Regions from separate parts of the Streptomyces ficellus genome, predicted to be linked through region 2. Evidence: predicted binding sites of a transcription regulator. Region 2 holds the regulator's gene; the other holds the start of a gene.
The links. The regulator HrcA, encoded in region 2, represses chaperone genes, less so after heat shock. The targets are predictions, from matches to a motif close to TTNGCACTCNGNNNNNCNGAGTGCNAA.
Positions count from the first base shown of each region.

Region 1: a site for HrcA is predicted at 2,388-2,414, ahead of groL (chaperonin GroEL). Genes of this name have one in related genera too.

Region 1 is NZ_CP034279.1:3,994,526-3,998,731, reverse strand. Features, by position in the region: gene EIZ62_RS17925 (TetR/AcrR family transcriptional regulator) at 1-549, shown strand, start outside; gene groL (chaperonin GroEL) at 639-2,261, opposite strand; gene EIZ62_RS17915 (cold-shock protein) at 2,597-2,803, opposite strand; gene EIZ62_RS17910 (ubiquitin-like small modifier protein 1) at 3,216-3,494, opposite strand; gene thrC (threonine synthase) at 3,531-4,206, opposite strand, start outside.
Region 2 is NZ_CP034279.1:4,995,620-4,999,825, reverse strand. Features, by position in the region: gene dnaJ (molecular chaperone DnaJ) at 1-964, opposite strand, end outside; gene hrcA (heat-inducible transcriptional repressor HrcA) at 965-1,981, opposite strand; gene EIZ62_RS22290 (MBL fold metallo-hydrolase) at 2,148-2,873, shown strand; gene EIZ62_RS22285 (DUF3097 domain-containing protein) at 2,884-3,684, shown strand; gene hemW (radical SAM family heme chaperone HemW) at 3,720-4,206, opposite strand, start outside.

The DNA.
Region 1 (4,206 bases), 1.0 Mb from region 2:
AAGGACGCCCTGCTGGACGGCATGGTGGAGGCCCTGTACCAGGAGGTGGAGGAGCACCTGCGGGCGAACCCGGACCCCGCCCCGGACGACGGCCCCACCCCGGAGGACGGCCCCGCCTGGCGCGCCGGGCTCCGGCACATCGCCCGTGCCACCTACGCCGTCGGGCTGCGCCACCCCGAGGTGGTGCCGCTGCTGGCGACCCGGATGCTGAGCGTGCCCCTCGCCCGGCGCCCCGCCGCCGTGCTGCGCGCCGACGAGCGGATCCTGCGGCTGCTGCACGAGGGCGGGCTCGACGAGCCGACCGCGACGGCCGCGCACCGCGCCTTCACGGCCTGGCTGCTCGGCTACCTGCTGGTGGAGCTGCGCGCCATGGTCGACGCGCCGGAGGAGCCGGACCCGGCGTTCCGCCTGGGCCTGCACCGCATGCCCGCCCAGGACTTCCCCCGGCTGCGGGCGGGCGCGGCGGCCCTCGCCGGCCAGGGGGGCCACGGCGAGCTGACCGCCGGGATCGACGCGCTGCTGGACCGGGTCACCACGCCGACCGCGTGACGAGTGGTGGGGAAAACGCCCGAGGGCGGCACCCCCTGGGAGTGGGGTACCGCCCTCGTCAGCGAAAGGACGTGTCCGATCCGTCAGGATCAGAAGTCCATGTCACCGCCCGGCATGCCGCCCGGAGCACCGGCCGCGGCCTTCTCCGGCTTGTCGGCGATGACGGCCTCGGTGGTGAGGAACAGCGCCGCGATGGAGGCCGCGTTCTGCAGGGCGGAACGGGTCACCTTGGCGGGGTCGATGATGCCCTCGGCGATCATGTCGACGTACTCACCGGTCGCGGCGTTCAGGCCGTGGCCGACGGGCAGGTTGCGCACCTTCTCGACGATGACGCCACCCTCGAGACCACCGTTGACGGCGATCTGCTTGAGCGGGGCCTCCAGCGCGAGGCGGACGGCGTTGGCGCCGGTGGCCTCGTCGCCGTCGAGCTCCAGCTTCTCGAAGACGCTGGACGCCTGGAGCAGGGCCACGCCACCACCGGCGACGATGCCCTCCTCGACGGCGGCCTTGGCGTTGCGCACCGCGTCCTCGATGCGGTGCTTGCGCTCCTTGAGCTCGACCTCGGTGGCGGCACCGGCCTTGATGACGGCCACGCCGCCGGCCAGCTTCGCCAGACGCTCCTGGAGCTTCTCGCGGTCGTAGTCCGAGTCGGAGTTCTCGATCTCGGCGCGGATCTGGTTGACGCGACCGGCGACCTGGTCGCTGTCACCGGCACCGTCGACGATCGTGGTCTCGTCCTTGGTGATGACGACCTTGCGGGCGCGGCCCAGCAGGTCCAGGCCGGCGTTCTCGAGCTTGAGGCCGACCTCCTCGGAGATGACCTGGCCACCGGTGAGGATGGCGATGTCGTTCAGCATGGCCTTGCGGCGGTCGCCGAAGCCCGGGGCCTTGACGGCGACGGACTTGAACGTGCCGCGGATCTTGTTGACGACCAGGGTCGACAGGGCCTCGCCCTCGACGTCCTCGGCGATGATCAGCAGCGGCTTGCCCGACTGCATGACCTTCTCCAGCAGCGGGAGCAGGTCCTTCACCGAGGAGATCTTCGAGTTGACGATCAGGATGTACGGGTCGTCGAGCGACGCCTCCATACGCTCCATGTCGGTGGCGAAGTACGCCGAGATGTAGCCCTTGTCGAAGCGCATACCCTCGGTGAGCTCCAGCTCCAGACCGAAGGTCTGGGACTCCTCGACGGTGATGACGCCTTCCTTGCCGACCTTGTCCATGGCCTCGGCGATGAGCTCGCCGATCTGGGTGTCGGCGGCGGAGATGGAGGCCGTGGAAGCGATCTGCTCCTTGGTCTCGACATCCTTCGCCTGCTCGAGCAGCGCACCGGAGACGGCCTCGACGGCGGTCTCGATGCCGCGCTTCAGGGCCATCGGGTTGGCGCCGGCGGCGACGTTGCGCAGACCCTCGCGGACGAGCGCCTGGGCGAGGACGGTCGCGGTGGTCGTACCGTCACCGGCGACGTCGTCCGTCTTCTTGGCGACTTCCTTGACCAGCTCGGCGCCGATCTTCTCGTACGGGTCCTCGAGCTCGATCTCCTTGGCGATGGAGACACCATCGTTGGTGATCGTGGGGGCGCCCCACTTCTTCTCGAGGACGACGTTGCGACCCTTGGGGCCCAGGGTCACCTTGACGGCGTCGGCGAGCTGGTTCATGCCGCGCTCGAGGCCGCGCCGTGCCTCCTCGTCGAACGCGATGATCTTGGCCATGTGAAGTGGTCCTCCCGGACTGGGGTGGATGCTCCGGACCGCGCTGGCGCCCGCGACGGACGGTCTGCCGGCCTGAGGTGGTTCCTTGCCCCACCGGCCTGCGGACCTCACCGACCCGGTCCTTCGTTGTCACTCTCACCTTCAGAGTGCTAACGCCAATGATTAGCACTCGACCCCTGCGAGTGCAAGCGCCTCCCGCAGATCGGGAGCGCCGCCCGGGTGCGGAAGCGGGCGAGGTGCCCGGACACGCGCGAGGGGCCCGCGTCCCCTGGAACGCGAGCCCCTCGGCTCTAGCGATGTCGACAGTCGTTGGTCGGTCGATCGCGACGCGGCTCTCAGCCGGCGGCGAGCTTGACCATGTCCGCCTGCGGACCCTTCTGGCCCTGCGAGATCTCGAACTCGACCCGCTGACCTTCTTCAAGGGTGCGGTACCCGTCCATCTGGATCGCGCTGTAGTGGACGAAAACATCCGCACCACCGTCGACCGCGATGAAGCCGTACCCCTTCTCCGCGTTGAACCACTTGACGGTGCCCTGAGCCATGCCTAACTCCCCTATTACTGGCCCTTGCACAGGACCGCACTTCGCGGACCCGGGTCAGACCTCGCTCCCCTTGACAGGAGGGAGCGTGCGCCGGAACGCGTCGACCGCCGCTGAATGTATCTGCCCAACTGCCGTCTGCAACAGGTCAATCGGACGAGAAATCCGAGCACGCGTGAACGGAAAATGCGGCGGAAGAGGCCAGAATCCCGGGCAAGTCGGGCCCGGCAAAGCGCTCAAAATGGCGCAATTCGCGGGGGCACATTGACTGCATCTTGTCGCAGCCGCGCAATCTCTCATATGCGCGCGGCACAGGCGGCGGCGGGGACTTCCCCAACTCTACCGCGCTCAACCATGCAGAATTGCCCCCTCCGCTTCTCTCGCGGAGGGGGCAACACCGGTCACGCGGTGTGGGTCAGCAACCGCCGGCGACGGCCGGGATGATCGACACGCCCGCCCCGTCCGGGGTGGCCGTCGCCAGACCGTCCTCGAAGCGCACGTCGTCGTCGTTGACGTACACGTTCACGAAGCGGCGCAGCTTGCCCTGGTCGTCCAGGACGCGGGCGGCGATGCCCGGGTGGTTCTTCTCCAGCGACTCGATGACCTCGGAGAGGGTCGCCCCCTCCGCCGGCACCTCGGCCTGCCCGCCGGTGTACGTACGGAGGATCGTGGGGATGCGGACGTTGACGCTCATGTCGTGATGCTGCCTTTCGTGCGGGCTCGGTACGGGTCAGGCCAGGCCCGCGTCGCGGAACGCGTCCAGGCTCGGGCGGATCGTCGCGGTCGGGCCGGTGGTCGGCGCGACGGCGTCGAGGGTCTTCAGGCCGTCACCCGTGTTGAGCACGACCGTGGTCAGCGACGGGTCCAGCACCCCCGCCTCGAACAGCTTCTTCGTCACGCCCACGGTCACACCGCCCGCCGTCTCGGCGAAGATGCCCTCCGTACGCGCCAGCAGCTTGATCGCCTCGACGACCCGCTCGTCGTCGACGTCCTCCACCGCGCCACCCGTCCGGCGGGCGATGTCCAGCACGTACGGACCGTCCGCCGGGTTGCCGATGGCGAGCGACTTCGCGATCGTGTCCGGCTTCTGGGGCCGGACGACGTCGTGACCCGCCTTGAAGGCCGCCGACACCGGGGAGCAGCCCTCCGCCTGCGCGCCGAAGATCTTGTACGGCTTGTCCTCGACCAGACCCAGCCTGACGAGCTCCTGCAGCCCCTTGTCGATCTTGGTCAGCTGCGAGCCGGACGCGATCGGGATGACCAGCTGGTCGGGCAGCTCCCACCCCAGCTGCTCGCAGATCTCGTACGCGAGGGTCTTCGAACCCTCCGCGTAGTACGGCCGCAGGTTGACGTTCACGAAACCCCAGCCCTCGCCCAGCGGGTCGCCGATGAGCTCGGAGCAGAAG
Region 2 (4,206 bases):
CGCGCCCGCCGCCCCGCAGGTGCGTGACGCCACGGCCGTGCAGCGGGATCGACTGGCCCGACTGCGTGCCGGGGCGGACGTCGACCTCCTCCAGCCCGTCCAGCGTCTCCAGCGGGCACTTCGTGCCCAGCGCGGCCGCCGTCATCGGGATGGTCACCGTGCAGTGCAGGTCGTCACCGCGCCGCTGGAACACCGGGTGCGGCAGCTCGTGGATCTCCACGTACAGGTCGCCCGCCGGGCCGCCGCCGGGGCCGACCTCACCCTCGCCGGCGAGCTGGATGCGGGTGCCGTTGTCGACACCGGCCGGGATCTTGACCGTGAGCGTCCGGCGGGAGCGGACCCGGCCGTCGCCCGCGCACTCAGGGCACGGGGTGGGGACCACGGTGCCGAAGCCCTGGCACTGCGGGCACGGACGGGAGGTCATGACCTGGCCCAGGAACGACCGGGTGACCTGGGAGACCTCGCCGCGACCGCGGCACATGTCGCAGGTCTGCGCCGACGTACCAGGCGCGGCGCCCTCGCCGGAACAGGTGGTGCAGACGACGGCCGTGTCGACCTGGATGTCCTTGGTGGTGCCGAAGGCCGCCTCGTTGAGGTCGATCTCCAGGCGGATCATCGCGTCCTGGCCGCGCCGCGTGCGCGACCTCGGCCCGCGCTGGGACGCCGTGCCGAAGAAGGCGTCCATGATGTCGGAGAAGTTTCCGAAGCCACCCGCGCCGAAGCCGCCCGCGCCCGCACCGCCCGCGGCGGACAGCGGGTCTCCGCCGAGGTCGTAGACCTGCTTCTTCTGCGGGTCCGACAGCACCTCGTAGGCGGCGTTGATCTCCTTGAACCGCTCCTGGGTCTTCGGATCGGGGTTGACGTCCGGGTGCAGCTCGCGGGCGAGCCTCCGGAACGCCTTCTTGATCTCGTCCTGGGAGGCGTCGCGGCGCACGCCGAGTACGGCGTAGTAGTCGGTGGCCACTTACGACTCCGCCAGGATCTGTCCGACGTAACGTGCCACTGCGCGTACCGCTCCCATCGTTCCGGGGTAGTCCATGCGGGTCGGTCCGACCACGCCGAGTTTGGCGACTGCCTCGTCGCCCGAACCGTAGCCGACCGCGACGACGGACGTGGAGTTGAGGCCCTCGTGGGCGTTCTCGTGCCCGATACGTACGGTCATGGCCGAGTCACTGCTCTCGCCGAGCAGCTTGAGGAGCACGACCTGCTCCTCCAGCGCCTCCAGCACCGGCCGGATGGTCAGCGGGAAGTCGTGCCCGAAGCGGGTGAGATTGGCGGTGCCGCCGATCATCAGCCGTTCCTCGGTCTCCTCCACCAGGGTCTCCAGCAGGGTGGCCAGCACCGTGGAGACCGTCCCCCGGTCCTCCGCCTCGAAGGACTCGGGGAGGTCCTGCACCAGCTGCGGCACGTCCGTGAAGCGCCGGCCCACGACGCGGCTGTTGAGCCGCGCCCGCAGGTCGGCCACGGACGTCTCGCCGAAGGGCGCGGGGCAGTCGACCATGCGCTGCTCCACCCGCCCCGTGTCGGTGATCAGGACGAGCATCAGCCGGGCGGGGGCGAGCGACAGCAGTTCCACGTGACGCACGGTGGAGCGCGTCAGGGACGGGTACTGCACGACCGCGACCTGCCGGGTGAGCTGCGCCAGCAGCCGCACCGTGCGGCCCACGACGTCGTCGAGGTCGACGGCGCCGTCCAGGAAGTTCTGGATGGCGCGCCGCTCCGGCGACGACAGCGGCTTGACGCCGGCGAGCCGGTCGACGAAGAGGCGGTAGCCCTTGTCGGTGGGGATGCGGCCCGCGCTGGTGTGGGGCTGGGCGATGAAGCCCTCGTCCTCCAGCACCGCCATGTCGTTGCGCACGGTGGCGGGTGAGACGCCGAGGTTGTGGCGCTCCGTGAGCGCCTTGGAACCCACGGGCTCCTCGGTGCCGACGTAGTCCTGGACGATGGCGCGCAGTACCTCGAGTCTGCGTTCGCTCAGCATCGCGCGCACCTCCAGCTGGCTTCGGTTCCTTCTGCCTGGCTGGCACTCGCGATACCCGAGTGCCAGACGTCCCCGGTCAGTGTACGGCGCCGGGGTACGCCCGGGGCAAGGGCGGCGGGCCACGCTACCGCGAGACGGCGCTGGTGGTTGCCGATAGCGTCGCGGTATGGACGTCAGGTGGGAAGACTACGGCTGGGAGCGCGTGGCCGACGGCGTGGGCCGCCGCAGGCTGCCGGTGTGGGACGCGACCACGGCCCTGGTGGTGGGCGACAAGGGCGCGCTGCTGTACGACACGGGCGCCACGCTCCGTGAGGGGGCCGAGATCCGGGCCCAAGCGCAGGCCCTGATGGGCGGGCGGAGAGTGACGCATATCGCACTCAGTCACCCCCACTTCGATCATGTTCTGGGCACGGCGGCGTTCGCGGGGACGGAGGTGTACGGCGCGGTCGGCGTCGATACGGTCCTCACCGGCGCGGGGCGGGACTCGCTGCGCACGGACGCGGTGCGCCACGGCGTCGACGAGGCGGACGCCGTGGAGGCGACGGACGTCCTGGTGGCCCCGCACCACCTGGTGTGCGGCGAGTGGACCCTGGAGCTGGGCGGGCGGCAGGTGCTGCTGGCCAACGTGGGCCCGGGACACAGCGGCCACGACCTGGCGGTGCTCGTGCCGGGCTCCCGGGAGGTCGTCCTGTGCGGCGACCTGGTGGAGGAGTCGGGCGACCCGCAGGCGGGCGGTGACGCCATCCCCTCGCGCTGGCCGGCCGCGCTCGACCGGCTGCTGGAGCTCGGCGGCGAGGACGCCCGGTACGTGCCGGGGCACGGCGCCGTCGTGGACGCCGCCTTCGTACGCGCCCAACGCGATGAGCTGGCCCGGCGGTTCGGCGTGTCGTAGCGTCTGGCGAATGCGCAGCTACCACCCCGATCTGACACCCCCGTGGAAGAAGTCCGCGCCCGTCCCGGAGGTCCCCGCCGAGCCGGACCTGGTCGTCGAGGAGGTGACCACCGGGTTCTGCGGGGCGGTGACCGGCTGCGAGGCCGGCACGGTGACCCTGGAGGACCGGTTCGGCAAGCACCGGGTGTTCCCGCTGGCCCCGCGCGGTTTCCTGCTGGAGGGGCGGACGGTGACGCTGGTGCGCCCCGCGTCGGGGCCGGCCCGCCCCTCGCGGACCGCATCGGGTTCGGTCGCCGTTCCGGGCGCACGCGCGCGTGTGGCCCGGGCGGGGCGCATCTACGTGGAGGGCCGGCACGACGCGGAACTGGTCGAGCGGGTCTGGGGCGACGACCTGCGCGTCGAGGGCGTGGTCGTCGAGTACCTGGAGGGCGTCGACGACCTGCCGGCCGTCGTCCGCGACTTCGGCCCGGGCCCCGACGCCCGCCTGGGGGTCCTGGTCGACCACCTGGTGCCCGGCTCCAAGGAGTCCCGCATCGCGGCCTCGGTCACGGACGCCCACACCCTGGTCGTGGGGCACCCGTACATCGACGTCTGGGAGGCCGTGAAGCCGTCCTCGGTCGGCATCCCGGCGTGGCCGACCGTCCCGCGCGGCCAGGACTGGAAGACGGGCGTCTGCCGCGCCCTCGGCTGGCCGGACAACACGGGCGCCGCCTGGCAGCACATCCTGTCCAAGGTCACCTCGTACAAGGACCTGGAGCCGGCGCTGCTGGGCCGGGTGGAGGAGCTGATCGATTTCGTGACGGCACCGTAGGAGGTGTCTCGGGCGGGACCCGGCCGGTCAGTCGGTCAGTCGGTCAGGTCCCGCACCACCGCGTCGGCGAGCAGACGGCCCCGCAGCGTCAGGACGGCGCGCCCCTCGGCGTAAGGACCGGGGTCCAGGAGCCCGTCACTTACCGCCCGCTCGGCGGCGGCCAGGCCCGCGGGCTTCAAAAGACCCAGGGGGCACCCCTCCCGCAGGCGCAGCTCCAGCAGCACGCGCTCCACCCGGCGGTCCTCCTCCGCCAGCAGCTCACGTCCCGCGCCGGGCGAGCGGCCCTCCGCCAGCGCGGCGGCGTACGCGCCGGGGTGCTTGACGTTCCACCACCGCACGCCCCCCACGTGGCTGTGCGCGCCCGGCCCGGCGCCCCACCAGTCGGCGCCGCGCCAGTACAGCTCGTTGTGCAGGCACCGTCCCGCCTCCGACGTGGCCCAGTTGGACACCTCGTACCAGGAGAAACCCGCCCCGGACAGGACGTCCTCCGCGATCAGGTACCGGTCGGCGTGGACGTCGTCG